3 regions of the Alkaliphilus metalliredigens QYMF genome follow, and region 2 is predicted to be linked to each of the others. Evidence: a T-box and tRNA genes for the amino acid it is inferred to sense, from the RefSeq annotation. Region 2 holds a T-box; the other regions hold tRNA genes.
The links. The T-box of region 2 lies ahead of thrS (threonine--tRNA ligase). A T-box ahead of a tRNA ligase gene usually reads a tRNA of that ligase, here a tRNA-Thr.

Region 1 (5,405 bases), 2.2 Mb from region 2:
AACCCTGAGCGGACGAACCTTCCTCAGGAAACCTTGGGTTTTCGACGGGCAAGATTCTCACTTGCCTCTCGTTACTCATGCCAACATTCTCTCTTCTGTAAAGTCCACTGCTCCTTACGGTACAGCTTCTACCCTTACAGAACGCTCGCCTACCATCCTTTCGGATCCATAGCTTCGGTGATACGTTTGAGCCCCGGACATTTTCGGCGCAGAATCACTCGACCAGTGAGCTATTACGCACTCTTTAAATGAGTGGCTGCTTCTAAGCCAACATCCTGGTTGTCTGTGCAACTCCACATCCTTTTCCACTTAACGTATACTTTGGGACCTTAGCTGATGGTCTGGGCTCTTTCCCTCTTGACTACGGATCTTATCACTCGCAGTCTGACTCCCAAGTATAAGACGACGGCATTCGGAGTTTGATAGGTTTCGGTAACCGGTGAAGGCCCCTTGACCATTCAGTGCTCTACCTCCGTGTCTCTAATCTTGAGGCTAGCCCTAAAGCTATTTCGGCGAGAACCAGCTATCTCCGAGCTCGATTGGAATTTCACCGCTACCCACAGATCATCCGGTGACTTTTCAACGTCAATCGGTTCGGACCTCCACGAAATTTTACTTCCGCTTCATCCTGTCCATGGGTAGGTCGCTCGGTTTCGGGTCTATGGCATGAAACTAAGTCGCCCGATTAAGACTCGGTTTCCCTACGGCTTCGCACCTTAAGTGCTTAACCTTGCTCCATACCATAACTCGTTGGCCCGTTCTACAAAAAGTACGCGGTCACACATATAAAGTGCTCCCACAGCTTGTAAGCAAAGGGTTTCAGGTTCTATTTCACTCCCCTTCCGGGGTTCTTTTCACCTTTCCCTCACGGTACTATGCGCTATCGGTCACTAGGTAGTATTTAGCCTTGGGGGGTGGTCCCCCCTGCTTCCCACAGGGTTTCACGTGTCCCGTGGTACTCTGGATCACAGTCAAAGATCTTCTTGTTTGATATACAGGACTATTACCTTCTCCGGTGGGGCTTTCCAACCCTCTTCTACTACAATACCTTCTTCTTAACGACCGTGTCCACAACCCCGATGAAGTAAACCCCATCGGTTTGGGCTCTTCCCCTTTCGCTCGCCGCTACTGAGGGAATCGAATTTTCTTTCTCTTCCTCGGGGTACTTAGATGTTTCAGTTCCCCCGGTCTGTCTTCTATTACCTATGAATTGAGTAATAGATACTTGGATATGAACCCAAGTGGGTTTCCCCATTCGGAAATCCCCGGATCAATGCCTGCTTGCGGCTTCCCGAGGCTTATCGCAGCTTACCACGTCCTTCATCGACTCCTAGTGCCAAGGCATCCGCCCTTTGCTCTTAATAACTTGACCTTTACGCTCATGACCCAAATCATAGATTTAGAGTCAATCGCTCAGCTAACAACTTGTTGAGCTTTCTTGAATAATCAAGATAATCTTCAAATTGATAGTTTATTGATTTCGCATTTATTTAAGCAGATGACCAAAATCTTCGATTTTGAGTCAGTCGCTTAGCTAGCAATTTGATGATTTGTTTCCCTGAACAAATCAAGGAAATCGTCAAATTGATAGCTTCATGTTTCACATAACATTGTGTAGTTTTCAAAGAACATAAGCAGACAACCGAAATGTTGATTTCGTTTGTCTAACTTCATTAGAGAGATTAGGTCTCTCAAAACCAAACAGTATAGATGCGCCTTTGCTCCTTAGAAAGGAGGTGATCCAGCCGCACCTTCCGATACGGCTACCTTGTTACGACTTCACCCCAGTCATCGACTTCACCTTCGGCAGCTTCCTCCTTACGGTTAGATAGCTGACTTCGGGTGCTTCCGACTCCCGTGGTGTGACGGGCGGTGTGTACAAGACCCGGGAACGCATTCACCGCGACATTCTGATTCGCGATTACTAGCAACTCCAGCTTCATGTGGGCGAGTTTCAGCCCACAATCCGAACTGGGACCGACTTTATAGGATTTGCTCCGGATTACTCCTTCGCTGCCCGTTGTATCGGCCATTGTAGCACGTGTGTAGCCCTGAACATAAGGGGCATGATGATTTGACGTCATCCCCACCTTCCTCCGAGTTATCCCCGGCAGTCTCTCTAGAGTGCCCAGCCGAACTGCTGGCAACTAAAGACAAGGGTTGCGCTCGTTGCGGGACTTAACCCAACATCTCACGACACGAGCTGACGACAACCATGCACCACCTGTCACCTCAGTCCCCGAAGGGAAGACTCCGGTTAAGGAGTGGTCCGAGGGATGTCAAGTCCAGGTAAGGTTCTTCGCGTTGCTTCGAATTAAACCACATGCTCCGCTGCTTGTGCGGGTCCCCGTCAATTCCTTTGAGTTTCACTCTTGCGAGCGTACTCCCCAGGCGGAGTGCTTAATGCGTTAGCTGCGGCACTGAGGTTCGACCCCCAACACCTAGCACTCATCGTTTACGGCGTGGACTACCAGGGTATCTAATCCTGTTTGCTCCCCACGCTTTCGTGCCTCAGCGTCAGTAATGGTCCAGAAAGTCGCCTTCGCCACTGGTGTTCCTCCTAATATCTACGCATTTCACCGCTACACTAGGAATTCCACTTTCCTCTCCCATACTCAAGTCTTGCAGTTTCAAAGGCTTACTACGGTTGAGCCGTAGCCTTTCACCTCTGACTTGCAAGACCGCCTACGCACCCTTTACGCCCAGTGATTCCGGATAACGCTTGCCCCCTACGTATTACCGCGGCTGCTGGCACGTAGTTAGCCGGGGCTTCCTCCTAGGGTACCGTCAATATTCTTCCCCTAGGACAGAGCTTTACGACCCGAAGGCCTTCATCGCTCACGCGGCGTTGCTGCATCAGGCTTTCGCCCATTGTGCAATATTCCCCACTGCTGCCTCCCGTAGGAGTCTGGACCGTGTCTCAGTTCCAGTGTGGCCGATCACCCTCTCAGGTCGGCTACTGATCGTCGCCTTGGTGAGCCATTACCTCACCAACTAGCTAATCAGACGCGGGCCCATCTTGTACCGAAATTCTTTGACCCTTAAGGGATGCCCCTCTAGGGTTTTATGGGGTATTAGCAACGGTTTCCCGTTGTTGTCCCCCTGTACAAGGTAGGTTGCCCACGCGTTACTCACCCGTCCGCCGCTAGTTTCACTTTCTTCCACCCGAAGGCTTCCGTCAGATTAACCCGCTCGACTTGCATGTGTTAGGCACGCCGCCAGCGTTCATCCTGAGCCAGGATCAAACTCTTATATATAAATTTCTGGGTATTTCTTGTTCCATTCTAGTTAACTAAAATGGTATCTCGGCTTACGCCGAGTAAGTGACTTACACAAAATCTTAGATTTTGGTAATCTACTTATATGCTGGCTTACATCTATACTGTTTAGTTTTCAAAGACCTGATTTCTAACTTGCTTGGTATAACCCGTCGCGTTTTGGCGACTTAATCAATATATCATTTTTGTTGTGGTATGTCAATACTTTTTTATTGTTTTGTTTCTATTTACATAAGAAACTTGTAATAAAATTAGACATAAAAAAACCGTTTATTTTAAACGGATATGGAATTCAAATGGAGCGGGTAGAGGGAATCGAACCCTCGCGATCAGCTTGGAAGGCTGAAGTTCTACCACTAAACTACACCCGCATATACTATGGAGCTGGTGATGGGATTCGAACCCGCGACCTGCTGATTACAAATCAGCTGCTCTGCCAATTGAGCTACACCAGCTTATTATTTTAAATGGCGACCTGGAAGGGACTCGAACCCTCGACCTCCAGCGTGACAGGCTGGCATTCTAACCAACTGAACTACCAGGCCGCGTTTTGTAAATGGTAGCGGCAACAGGAGTCGAACCTGTGACCTTTCGGGTATGAACCGAACGCTCTAGCCAGCTGAGCTATGCCGCCAGATATTTGAGCACTTGAAATTTTAAGTAGTGCTTAAAATTAAGTGCAACATGAAGTGTTGCGATAGCAACAACGTAATTTTTTGGTTGCGGAGGCAGGATTTGAACCTACAACCTTCGGGTTATGAGCCCGACGAGCTACCAGTTGCTCCACCCCGCGTTTTGCTATATTTTTCCAAATCTTTAGTTTGATGTGGTACTCAGCTTCGCTGAATTTCATTAAACCTAAAGACTTGATGGTGCCCAGAGGCGGAATCGAACCACCGACACGGGGATTTTCAGTCCCCTGCTCTACCGACTGAGCTATCTGGGCTTATTTAATTGGTGGGCTCAAGTGGACTCGAACCACCGACCTCACGCTTATCAGGCGTGCGCTCTAACCAGCTGAGCTATGAGCCCTCTTGTGGTCCGGGTGAAGAGATTCGAACTCCCGACCCCATGGTCCCAAACCATGTGCGCTACCAAACTGCGCTACACCCGGTTGAATTGGCAGGGGTGACAGGATTTGAACCCACGACACGTGGTTTTGGAGACCACTGTTCTACCAACTGAACTACACCCCTGTACTTCTATTTATTATATATATGGTGGGCCTTCAGGGATTCGAACCCCGGACCTGCCGGTTATGAGCCGGACGCTCTAACCAACTGAGCTAAAGGCCCCAATTTTTTTCATTTGGTCCGGGTGAAGAGATTCGAACTCCCGACCCCATGGTCCCAAACCATGTGCGCTACCAAACTGCGCTACACCCGGTTAAAAAAATGGCGGAGAAGGCGGGATTCGAACCCGCGCGCCGCATACACGACCTAACGGTTTAGCAAACCGTCCTCTTGAGCCTACTTGAGTACTTCTCCATATTTTGTTTTAATGGCGGAGAGGGTGGGATTCGAACCCACGGTCCCTTTCAGAATCACTAGTTTTCAAGACTAGCTCCTTAAACCGCTCGGACACCTCTCCTTAATTGATGGTGACCCATCCGCGACTCGAACGCGGGACACCCTGATTAAAAGTCAGGTGCTCTACCGACTGAGCTAATGGGTCAAAATGGCTGGGATAGCAGGACTCGAACCTGCGGATGACGGAGTCAAAGTCCGTTGCCTTACCGACTTGGCTATATCCCAAGAAAGTGGCGTGCCCACAGGGATTCGAACCCCGGACCTACGGCTTAGAAGGCCGTTGCTCTATCCAGCTGAGCTATGAGCACATTTTATTTGGAGCGGGTAGAGGGAATCGAACCCTCGCGATCAGCTTGGAAGGCTGAAGTTCTACCACTAAACTACACCCGCATATACTATGGAGCTGGTGATGGGATTCGAACCCGCGACCTGCTGATTACAAATCAGCTGCTCTGCCAATTGAGCTACACCAGCTTATTATTTTAAATGGCGACCTGGAAGGGACTCGAACCCTCGACCTCCAGCGTGACAGGCTGGCATTCTAACCAACTGAACTACCAGGCCGCGTTATTTTCGCAGTCTCGCATCACAAATTTGT
Region 2 (5,405 bases):
TGGCTACTGCCAGTGCTTTTTATTTTTTTGCAACAACTTTATTTTATTTACGCCTTATCAGCAATTTCTTTTACAAGATCTCCAATAAATTTTGAAGCATCAACGGCACCTAATTCGCCCTCTTCTCTTGCCCTGACAGCGACTGTTTCTGATTCTACTTCTTTATCTCCAATAACAAGCATATAAGGTACTCTTTCCAAACGGGCTTCTCTAATTTTGAAACCAATTTTTTCACTGCGCTCATCTATCACTACACGAATATCCTTTTCAAGCATTTGCTGCTGTAGTTTTCTGGCATATTCTAAATGATTATCTGTAATCGGTAAAATCTTTGCTTGAACCGGGGCCAGCCATGCGGGGAATTTACCTGCATAATGCTCAATTAAAATACCAATAAATCTTTCGATACTTCCGAAAATAACACGGTGAATCATAATCGGTCTATGTTTCTCTCCATCTGCTCCCACATAATTGATGTCAAAACGCTGAGGCATCTGGAAGTCCAATTGTATTGTTCCACACTGCCATGTTCGTCCAATGGCATCCTCTAAATGAAAGTCAATTTTGGGACCATAGAAGGCGCCGTCTCCTTCATTGAGTTTATACTTTACATTATTCTCCTCTAGCGCTTCTCTTAGAGAATTAATTGCTAAATCCCACTCTTCGTCGGTTCCCATTGAGTCCTTTGGTCTTGTTGATAATTCAATATGGTACTTAAACCCGAAGACCTTATAGAAATAATCTACGAAATTCATAACGCCAAGGATTTCATCTTTGATCTGCTCAGGTAGCATAAAGATATGGGCATCGTCTTGGGTAAAGCATCTCACACGCATTAATCCGTGCAATGCACCAGATAGCTCATGTCGATGGACTAGACCAAGCTCTCCCATTCTAATTGGTAGATCTCGATAACTATGCATTTTTCGTTTATACATTAAAATTGATCCTGGGCAATTCATGGGCTTCACTGCATAATTTGCATCATCAATATTTGTAAAATACATGTTTTCTTGATAATGATCCCAATGTCCAGATTGTTTCCAGAGCTGCTCATTCAAAATAATCGGTGTTTTGATTTCTTCATACCCACGCTTGGTATGCTCTCTTCTCCAGAAGTTTTCCAACTCATTTCGGACGATCATTCCATTTGGATGGAAAAATGGGAATCCAGGTCCTTCTTCATTTAAACTAAATAGGTCTAATTCTTTACCGATTTTTCGATGGTCACGTTTTTTAGCTTCTTCTAATCTTTCTAAATGCGCCTCTAGATCCGCCTTCTTCGTAAAGGATGTCCCGTAGATTCTTTGGAGCATTTTGTTTTTTTCATCTCCACGCCAATAGGCTCCAGCAATGGAGAGTAGTTTAAATGCTTTGATTTTACCTGTGGACAAGACATGGGGTCCAGCACAAAGGTCTGTAAATTCCCCTTGCTTGTAAAATGAAATCACCGCATCTTCAGGCAAATCTTGGATTAATTCTAACTTGTAGTCTTCTCCTTGCTCCTTTACAAGCTCGATTGCCTTATCTCTTGATAATTCAAAGCGCTCTACATGTAAATCTTCTTTAACAATTTTTTGCATTTCTGCTTCGATTTTCTCTAAGTCCTCTGGTATAAATCTATGCTCTGTATCAAAATCATAATAAAATCCATTATCAATGGCTGGACCAATTGCTAATTTTGTATTTGGGAAAAGTCTCAATACTGCTTGAGCAAGAAGATGGGCACTGGTGTGTCTTAAAAACTCTTCTCCACCTTCATCTTCAAATCTAAGGATACTCAGCTGACAATCCCCCTCTATTGGGGCGAATAAGTCAATTTTTTTCCCATCCAGCTCTGCTCCTATTGCAACTCTAGCTAATCCCTGGCTAATTTCCTTTGCAACATCTAAAATACTTGTCCCTTTTTCTACTTCTCGTACCGAACCATCTTTTAATGCAACTTTTACCATTTCCATATTTTTTCCTCCTTCATATATTCAGTATCGACAACATTCATCCTTAAAAATTGATACAAAAAAAACCCATCATCCTATAAAAGTATATAGGACGAGAGGTTGAGTTCCCGCGGTTCCACCTAATTTGATATGTAATCCATCTCAAATGACGATAACGAGTCACCGTTTTTCCTTTCACCTAAGGTTACTAAGAAACAGCTCCAAGGTAGTTTTCAGTTATCCATATATGGATATGCTTTCAGCCACGGCATGCCCTCTCTAAATACTGGGTTTAACTTACTTTTCCTCTTCAACGCCTTTTCGTTTAAATCAGTTATTATGTTTTTAAAATTCAATGAGCCTCTACAAAAAGCCTCAATATAATTTCATTGTATGAAATTGTATATTTACATAATTATATTGATTTTGCATTCTTTTGTCAAGTAATTCTACATTATTTTTTACAATAATAAAATAATTATTCCTTGAAATAAGCCAATCATAAATCCCAGTACGCCACCTAATATCTCAATATGTTTTAATTCTTTTTGTGCAATGGTTAATACCATAGATTCTAGTCCTTCTAATTCAAAGTCATTCACCTTTTCTTCAACCATTTGACCAATATTAATGTTTTCCGTTGCCTTTTTTACCACACTTGCCATCACTTCCGCTAACATCGTTTCCCCTTCTCGCTCAATTACATCTTCGATATATTTCCCAATCATACCTCTAAAAGCAGAAGGAATTAGGGAAGGAAGTCGTTCCTCCACAATTGCCTGTATTTTTATCTTCAATATCTGTAATATCTCTTTTTTATCTTGGGTTTCCATCAATCGATAGAGTATTTCATCAACTGATAAAAGTTCCTCTTCGACGGTTTTTCCTATACTTCTGGCAATTTCACTCCTCCGTTTAGGAATCAGCCCTTGAATACTGACATTAATGATAGGAATCCTCACAGGTTCGAAGGGTCTAAATAAGAGTTTAACGGCCAATAGATTTGTTACCCATCCAATCAGTGCTCCTATACCAGCTAAAATAGCCAAAGTCAAAAAAACCATTTCTCCACCTCATCTTTTGTTGCTTGTTAGACATCTTTGAAAATTATATCACTGTTTTTGTCAAAACACCAGTTTTCCAGTATTCCTATCATTTGCTTTCTAAGATCGACATAGAATAGTCCCCGATACTATAAAAGCCTGGATTTTCAATCCAGGGCTTTGTTTTTTAAGCACTTGAAATTTAAAATAACGCCCGTTTTAAATTTAAGTGCGCTATGAGTCGATGCGACAGCATCAGACGAATTCTTAAGCACTTGAAATTTAAAACAACGCTCGTTTTAAATTTAAGTGCGCCATGAGTCGTCGCGATAGCGTAAGACGAATTTTTATTCCTTTTTCACCTCTAGCTTTAAGGTGCACCACTCACATCCCTCACACGTTTTCACCTTGTCAATAAATATCCCACCTATGGTTTTAATCATCTCATGATTTTTTGTATTGGACACCTGATGGATGAAAATTTCACTTGGGGCAATTGTGATCAATGAACTAATGAGAATATCCTCATAATTAATGTTTCGATCCTTAATTTCTGTGGCCACATCCTTTAAGTATTCATTTTCAATCACATTATTATTTTTATCATATAACTCATAGCTATTTTCTCGATTCAGCACCACATGGACTAAATCCACCTTAGGCTCCTGAATATCTACAAAATATTTCAAGAGCTTAATAAATTCACTATATTCTTTATTAACCAATAAGTCTTCAGCAGCTCTTTCAACCACTTCATTTAGCTCCATCAAGTAATCCTTCAATCTGAATGTGACAAAACCCATTAAGTCAATTTGCGTATTGTTATTAAAGTAATCTACAATTTTTTCCAAGATAAATGTTTTCCGATTACGAAACTCACCTTCTGATAATAATAAGGTATTACTTTCATCATCTAGTAAGTCAAAGGCTTTTTTCTGTAGCTCTAGCTTCTCTTTGATTTCAAAGTAAGCATAATCTTCAGAGATAATTCGACCAATAAACCGCGGTTCTTCATAACCTAAAATATACTCGCTGATTGCGTTAGCTGTGCAATATTTAAATATATTAATAAAATCACTAATCGGATAGTTTTTAATGCTCTGAATATTAACATTGTATTGGATTATATGGTGATGACCTTCTTCGGTCACTTTTTCATTAATTAAAATTCCTTCTCCCTTGAAGGATTCAATTTGCTTCGACAGGTTTGATTGTAATTTTTCGACGCTTCCTCTCATTGAAATTGCCAGCAAATTCATATAGATATCACTCCTTTCTGCTGTACTAGTAGTATATGTTTTATCTATAATCATATTCTATGAGCCCAGTAGCATTAAATTGAAATAAACCCAATTCTCTATTGCTATTCATTATATACCCTAAAAAAATTTTCTCAATTAGATCCAATCTACGTCTAATAGATATGTTTTGGCAATTAAAAAAGATGAATCTATTAGATTCATCTGGATTGTAGCTCATATGTTATTCTCAGCTAATTAATTAATGGAGGCGGCACCCAGATTTGAACTGGGGAATAGAGGTTTTGCAGACCTCTGCCTTACCACTTGGCTATGCCGCCTTAATGTTTTAATGTAAATGGTGCCCAGAGGCGGAATCGAACCACCGACACGGGGATTTTCAGTCCCCTGCTCTACCGACTGAGCTATCTGGGCTGGTGGGCGCAACAGGGCTCGAACCTGTGACCCCCTGCTTGTAAGGCAGGTGCTCTCCCAGCTGAGCTATGTGCCCACAACAATCACAAGTTTGATTATACCTACTTTTATCACTTTTGTCAAGTCATTTCAGTATGATGACTCTCCTGCCATCGTTAACTTTTTTAGTTTCTATCCTTACATTTCATCTAAGAGTCCCTGTAGTTGTTCTTTATTAAAATGATATTTTTTATTACAGAAATGACAAACCAATTCTGTATTTTCGTCTTCCTCAATCATTTCCCTAATCTCTTGTCTTCCAATACTAATCAAGCCTTTTTCGAATCTCGCTACATTACAATCACATTCAAAATCCACTTCATATGTTTCAACAATTTTAGGATCCATTCCCTCTAATACATGATTTAAAATATCCACTTCATTCATTCCCTGCTCCATCATTACTGTAATCGATTCCAGTTGACCAATACGAGACTCCAGCTTTGCCAACACCGCTTCTTGTACATTAGGTAATACTTGTATGATAAAGCCTCCCGAAGCTTTGATACGATAATCTATATCTATCAATACACCTAATGATACAGCTGATGGTTGTTGCTCTGAATTTAAAAAATAGGTAGCAAAATCCTCTCCGATTTCTCCTGACACCAGTGGCGCTGTGCCAACATAAGGTTTTTTCATTCCCAGGTCCTTGATAACGGTAATCTCACCATCACTCCCTACAGCTGCGCCTACATCCAGTTTTCCCGGAC
Region 3 (5,405 bases), 2.2 Mb from region 2:
AAATTTTTAACTGTACTCCAAGGATTTTCTGGTGTAATCATAAATTCCACTTTCACTGGTATATTTCTATATTATTTAGTGAAAAGACGCAAAGATGTTCTAATATCAAATAAAATTCATATACGATATAAAGGAAATCGATTTTATCTATCTGTAAGAGTCGGTAATACTGGGAGGGCTCTTGTTAATATTAATAGAGTGTTAGAGATTTTTGCCTATGAAGATAATATCAGAAAGAAGAAGTTTCAATTATCTGAAGAATACCATTTTTTCGAAAAGCTTTTATACTGGGATATTGATTTATTGGATAAAAATAATCACAAACTATTAGGCTATCTTAAATCCGCAGTTTTCAATAAAGAAAGTATTTTATTAAGAGTTTCCATTATAGCTACTGATGTTGATTCAGATGAATCAATCTTTACATCTCAGTATTATAACCAAAATGATATTGTGTTTATTGATGATTATGTACATCTATATCAATGGAATAATCATGAGCCAACAAAAATTAACTGGAAGTACTTTAACCAGACTTACGATGCTGATAGTAGTTTAATTGAATATTTTAAAAATTTATAGTTTATTCCTTAACAATTTTTTTGTGGTAAGTAGTTTAAAACTAGATATTAGTATTACCATTTCCATATAAAAAAGCTCTGTATTATAAAAATACAGAGCTTTTTTATATCGTTAGATTCAACATGTAATAAATAATGGAGCGGGTAGAGGGAATCGAACCCTCGCGATCAGCTTGGAAGGCTGAAGTTCTACCACTAAACTACACCCGCTTATTTTTATATAATCCATATTGTTCATTGTTTAGATGGTAGCGGCAACAGGAGTCGAACCTGTGACCTTTCGGGTATGAACCGAACGCTCTAGCCATCTGAGCTATGCCGCCAGATATTTGAGCACTTATCATTTTAAATAGTGCTTAAAATTGAGTACGACATGAAGTGATCCGATAGCAACAACGTAATTTTTTGGTTGCGGAGGCAGGATTCGAACCTACGACCTTCGGGTTATGAGCCCGACGAGCTACCAGTTGCTCCACCCCGCGTTATGCTATATTTTTCCAAATCTTTAGTTTGATGTGGTACTCAGCTTCGCTGAATTTCATTAAACCTAAAGACTTGATGGTGCCCAGAGGCGGAATCGAACCACCGACACGGGGATTTTCAGTCCCCTGCTCTACCGACTGAGCTATCTGGGCTTATTTAATTGGTGGGCTCAAGTGGACTCGAACCACCGACCTCACGCTTATCAGGCGTGCGCTCTAACCAGCTGAGCTATGAGCCCTCTTGTGGTCCGGGTGAAGAGATTCGAACTCCCGACCCCATGGTCCCAAACCATGTGCGCTACCAAACTGCGCTACACCCGGTTGAATTGGCAGGGGTGACAGGATTTGAACCCACGACACGTGGTTTTGGAGACCACTGTTCTACCAACTGAACTACACCCCTGTACTTCTATTTATTATATATATGGTGGGCCTTCAGGGATTCGAACCCCGGACCTGCCGGTTATGAGCCGGACGCTCTAACCAACTGAGCTAAAGGCCCCAATTTTTTTCATTTGGTCCGGGTGAAGAGATTCGAACTCCCGACCCCATGGTCCCAAACCATGTGCGCTACCAAACTGCGCTACACCCGGTTAAAAAAATGGCGGAGAAGGCGGGATTCGAACCCGCGCGCCGCATACACGACCTAACGGTTTAGCAAACCGTCCTCTTGAGCCTACTTGAGTACTTCTCCATATTTTGTTTTAATGGCGGAGAGGGTGGGATTCGAACCCACGGTCCCTTTCAGAATCACTAGTTTTCAAGACTAGCTCCTTAAACCGCTCGGACACCTCTCCTTAATTGATGGTGACCCATCCGCGACTCGAACGCGGGACACCCTGATTAAAAGTCAGGTGCTCTACCGACTGAGCTAATGGGTCAAAATGGAGCGGAAGACGAGATTTGAACTCGCGACCCTCGCCTTGGCAAGGCGATGCTCTACCACTGAGCCACTTCCGCATATCTGTTATTCATTTAGTTTTAAAATGGTGCGGGTGGAGGGACTTGAACCCCCACGGTCGCCCGCTAGATCCTAAGTCTAGTGCGTCTGCCAATTCCGCCACACCCGCATTTGTAATGGATGTTAGCTACTGTACAGCTAACTAAGTGACTAACGCCCAATTATAGATTTGGGTTATCTACTTATATTTAAATGGTGGAGGGAGAAGGATTCGAACCTTCGAAGTCGCTGACAACAGATTTACAGTCTGCCCCCTTTGGCCGCTCGGGAACCCCTCCTGATTATGAAAATGGAGCTGGTGATGGGATTCGAACCCGCGACCTGCTGATTACAAATCAGCTGCTCTACCAATTGAGCTACACCAGCTTATTATTTTAAATGGCGACCTGGAAGGGACTCGAACCCTCGACCTCCAGCGTGACAGGCTGGCATTCTAACCAACTGAACTACCAGGCCGCGTTATTTTCGCAGTCTCGCATCACAAATTTGTTCACTCCCTTTTGGTCGTGCAAATTTGGTGCGAATGTTGCGTTTAACCTACTACCGATTTACTACAAACGTAAATCGAGTTAGGTTATAAATGGTGGGCGCAACAGGGCTCGAACCTGTGACCCCCTGCTTGTAAGGCAGGTGCTCTCCCAGCTGAGCTATGCGCCCTGGGAATAAAAATGGTGACCCCTAGGGGAATCGAACCCCTGTTACCGCCGTGAAAGGGCGGTGTCTTGACCGCTTGACCAAGGGGCCTTGTAATGGTTGCGGGGGCAGGATTCGAACCTACGACCTTCGGGTTATGAGCCCGACGAGCTACCAGTTGCTCCACCCCGCGTTGTAAATAAAAAGTGGTGCCGAAGACCGGAATCGAACCGGTACGATCTTGAAGGACCGCAGGATTTTAAGTCCTGTGCGTCTGCCAGTTCCGCCACTTCGGCATATATGGCTCCTGGGAGAGGACTCGAACCTCCAACCTGTCGGTTAACAGCCGAATGCTCCACCATTGAGCTACCCAGGAACAATAAAATATCGCGACGACCTACTCTCCCAGGCAGCTGCCCGCCAAGTACCATCAGCGCTGAAGGGCTTAACTTCTGTGTTCGGGATGGGAACAGGTGTGACCCCTTCGCTATAGTCACGATATTAACTTACCTTCAGTAAGTATTTTTAGAGGAAGTTATAAACTTTCGACTTTCTTTTACTTTGAAGTTAATTCAAGGTTAGAAAATCGTAAGTTTCTAACTAAGCGACTGCCATGAAATCATAGATTTCAGGCAGCTGCTTAAGTTCTCTCAAAACTACACAATGTTATGGATATTTCTTTTGGTCAAGTCCTCGACCTATTAGTATTGGTCAGCTGAGTACATTACTGCACTTACACCTCCAACCTATCAACCAGGTAGTCTTCCTGGGGTCTTACTCTCTTTCGAGATGGGAAATCTTATCTTGAGGGGGGCTTCGTGCTTAGATGCCTTCAGCACTTATCCCTTCCATACGTAGCTACCCAGCGATGCTCTTGGCAGAACAACTGGTACACCAGAGGTATGTCCATCCCGGTCCTCTCGTACTAAGGACAGCTCCTCTCAAATTTCCTGCGCCCGCGACGGATAGGGACCGAACTGTCTCACGACGTTCTGAACCCAGCTCGCGTACCACTTTAATGGGCGAACAGCCCAACCCTTGGGACCTACTACAGCCCCAGGATGTGATGAGCCGACATCGAGGTGCCAAACCTCCCCGTCGATGTGGACTCTTGGGGGAGATAAGCCTGTTATCCCCGGGGTAGCTTTTATCCGTTGAGCGATGGCCCTTCCACTCGGAACCACCGGATCACTAAGCCCGACTTTCGTCCTTGCTCGACCTGTATGTCTCGCAATCAAGCTCCCTTTTGCCTTTGCACTCTACGCACGATTTCCGACCGTGCTGAGGGAACCTTTGGGCGCCTCCGTTACTTTTTGGGAGGCGACCGCCCCAGTCAAACTGCCCACCTGACAGTGTCCCAAGACCGGTTTCACGGTCTATGGTTAGAATTTCAGTACTACAAGAGTGGTATCCCAAGGTCGACTCCACCAAGACTGGCGTCCTAGTTTCAAAGTCTCCCACCTATCCTGTACATATAGTACCAAAATCCAATGTCAGGCTACAGTAAAGCTCCACGGGGTCTTTCCGTCCTGTCGCGGGTAACCAGCATCTTCACTGGTATTACAATTTCACCGGGTCTATTGTTGAGACAGTGCCCAAATCGTTACGCCTTTCGTGCGGGTCGGAACTTACCCGACAAGGAATTTCGCTACCTTAGGACCGTTATAGTTACGGCCGCCGTTTACTGGGGCTTAAGTTCAGTGCTTCGCTTGCGCTAACACGTCCCCTTAACCTTCCAGCACCGGGCAGGCGTCAGCCCCTATACTTCGTCTTTCGACTTAGCAGAGACCTATGTTTTTGGTAAACAGTCGCTTGGGCCTATTCTCTGCGGCCGGATAAGGCTTATGGAGTAAATCCTTCACCAAATCCGGCACCCCTTCTCCCGAAGTTACGGGGTCATTTTGCCGAGTTCCTTAACAATAGTTCTCCCGATCGTCTTAGGATTCTCTCCTCACCCACCTGTGTCGGTTTGCGGTACGGGCACTTTATAGTCTCGATAGAGGCTTTTCTCGACAGTGTGGAATCAACCAGTTCGCTACTTATATTTCGCTCCCCATCACATCTCAGAATATGTTAGAACGGATTTGCCTATCCTAACTCCCTACTTGCTTAGACGCACACAACCAACGGTGCGCATGGTTTATCCTACTGTGTCCCCCCATTTCTCAAACGACTAAAAGTGGTACAGGAATCTCAACCTGTTGTCCATCGCCTACGCCTTTCGGCCTCGGCTTAGGTCCCGACTAACCCTGAGCGGACGAACCTTCCTCAGGAAACCTTGGGTTTTCGACGGGCAAGATTCTCACTTGCCTCTCGTTACTCATGCCAACATTCTCTCTTCTGTAAAGTCCACTGCTCCTTACGGTACAGCTTCTACCCTTACAGAACGCTCGCCTACCATCCTTTCGGATCCATAGCTTCGGTGATACGTTTGAGCCCCGGACATTTTCGGCGCAGAATCACTCGACCAGTGAGCTATTACGCACTCTTTAAATGAGTGGCTGCTTCTAAGCCAACATCCTGGTTGTCTGTGCAACTCCACATCCTTTTCCACTTAACGTATACTTTGGGACCTTAGCTGATGGTCTGGGCTCTTTCCCTCTTGACTACGGATCTTATCACTCGCAGTCTGACTCCCAAGTATAAGACGACGGCATTCGGAGTTTGATAGGTTTCGGTAACCGGTGAAGGCCCCTTGACCATTCAGTGCTCTACCTCCGTGTCTCTAATCTTGAGGCTAGCCCTAAA

Region 1: it has a tRNA-Thr gene. The T-box ahead of thrS (threonine--tRNA ligase) is inferred to sense a tRNA for this amino acid. The anticodon was not compared.
Region 3: it has a tRNA-Thr gene. The T-box ahead of thrS (threonine--tRNA ligase) is inferred to sense a tRNA for this amino acid. The anticodon was not compared.

The regions. Positions count from the first base shown of each region.
Region 1 is NC_009633.1:4,432,441-4,437,845, forward strand. It holds rRNA gene AMET_RS21270 (23S ribosomal RNA) at 1-1,372, opposite strand, end outside; rRNA gene AMET_RS21275 (16S ribosomal RNA) at 1,730-3,257, opposite strand; tRNA gene AMET_RS21280 (tRNA-Gly) at 3,576-3,649, opposite strand; tRNA gene AMET_RS21285 (tRNA-Thr) at 3,658-3,733, opposite strand; tRNA gene AMET_RS21290 (tRNA-Asp) at 3,747-3,823, opposite strand; tRNA gene AMET_RS21295 (tRNA-Met) at 3,836-3,912, opposite strand; tRNA gene AMET_RS21300 (tRNA-Met) at 3,996-4,071, opposite strand; tRNA gene AMET_RS21305 (tRNA-Phe) at 4,149-4,224, opposite strand; tRNA gene AMET_RS21310 (tRNA-Ile) at 4,234-4,310, opposite strand; tRNA gene AMET_RS21315 (tRNA-Pro) at 4,316-4,392, opposite strand; tRNA gene AMET_RS21320 (tRNA-Trp) at 4,399-4,474, opposite strand; tRNA gene AMET_RS21325 (tRNA-Ile) at 4,497-4,573, opposite strand; tRNA gene AMET_RS21330 (tRNA-Pro) at 4,588-4,664, opposite strand; tRNA gene AMET_RS21335 (tRNA-Ser) at 4,674-4,765, opposite strand; tRNA gene AMET_RS21340 (tRNA-Ser) at 4,780-4,868, opposite strand; tRNA gene AMET_RS21345 (tRNA-Lys) at 4,877-4,952, opposite strand; tRNA gene AMET_RS21350 (tRNA-Gln) at 4,957-5,032, opposite strand; tRNA gene AMET_RS21355 (tRNA-Arg) at 5,039-5,115, opposite strand; tRNA gene AMET_RS21360 (tRNA-Gly) at 5,124-5,197, opposite strand; tRNA gene AMET_RS21365 (tRNA-Thr) at 5,206-5,281, opposite strand; tRNA gene AMET_RS21370 (tRNA-Asp) at 5,295-5,371, opposite strand.
Region 2 is NC_009633.1:1,714,632-1,720,036, reverse strand. It holds gene thrS (threonine--tRNA ligase) at 48-1,952, opposite strand; T-box leader at 2,043-2,260, opposite strand; gene AMET_RS08060 (DUF445 domain-containing protein) at 2,399-3,001, opposite strand; gene ytxC (putative sporulation protein YtxC) at 3,328-4,239, opposite strand; tRNA gene AMET_RS08050 (tRNA-Cys) at 4,485-4,559, opposite strand; tRNA gene AMET_RS08045 (tRNA-Phe) at 4,578-4,653, opposite strand; tRNA gene AMET_RS08040 (tRNA-Val) at 4,654-4,729, opposite strand; gene hslO (Hsp33 family molecular chaperone HslO) at 4,831-5,405, opposite strand, start outside.
Region 3 is NC_009633.1:4,444,043-4,449,447, forward strand. It holds gene AMET_RS21405 (potassium channel family protein) at 1-582, shown strand, start outside; tRNA gene AMET_RS21410 (tRNA-Gly) at 718-791, opposite strand; tRNA gene AMET_RS21415 (tRNA-Met) at 828-904, opposite strand; tRNA gene AMET_RS21420 (tRNA-Met) at 988-1,063, opposite strand; tRNA gene AMET_RS21425 (tRNA-Phe) at 1,141-1,216, opposite strand; tRNA gene AMET_RS21430 (tRNA-Ile) at 1,226-1,302, opposite strand; tRNA gene AMET_RS21435 (tRNA-Pro) at 1,308-1,384, opposite strand; tRNA gene AMET_RS21440 (tRNA-Trp) at 1,391-1,466, opposite strand; tRNA gene AMET_RS21445 (tRNA-Ile) at 1,489-1,565, opposite strand; tRNA gene AMET_RS21450 (tRNA-Pro) at 1,580-1,656, opposite strand; tRNA gene AMET_RS21455 (tRNA-Ser) at 1,666-1,757, opposite strand; tRNA gene AMET_RS21460 (tRNA-Ser) at 1,772-1,860, opposite strand; tRNA gene AMET_RS21465 (tRNA-Lys) at 1,869-1,944, opposite strand; tRNA gene AMET_RS21470 (tRNA-Gly) at 1,949-2,023, opposite strand; tRNA gene AMET_RS21475 (tRNA-Leu) at 2,051-2,133, opposite strand; tRNA gene AMET_RS21480 (tRNA-Tyr) at 2,218-2,302, opposite strand; tRNA gene AMET_RS21485 (tRNA-Thr) at 2,315-2,390, opposite strand; tRNA gene AMET_RS21490 (tRNA-Asp) at 2,404-2,480, opposite strand; tRNA gene AMET_RS21495 (tRNA-Val) at 2,606-2,681, opposite strand; tRNA gene AMET_RS21500 (tRNA-Glu) at 2,694-2,768, opposite strand; tRNA gene AMET_RS21505 (tRNA-Met) at 2,775-2,850, opposite strand; tRNA gene AMET_RS21510 (tRNA-Leu) at 2,865-2,953, opposite strand; tRNA gene AMET_RS21515 (tRNA-Asn) at 2,959-3,033, opposite strand; rRNA gene rrf (5S ribosomal RNA) at 3,042-3,158, opposite strand; rRNA gene AMET_RS21525 (23S ribosomal RNA) at 3,339-5,405, opposite strand, start outside.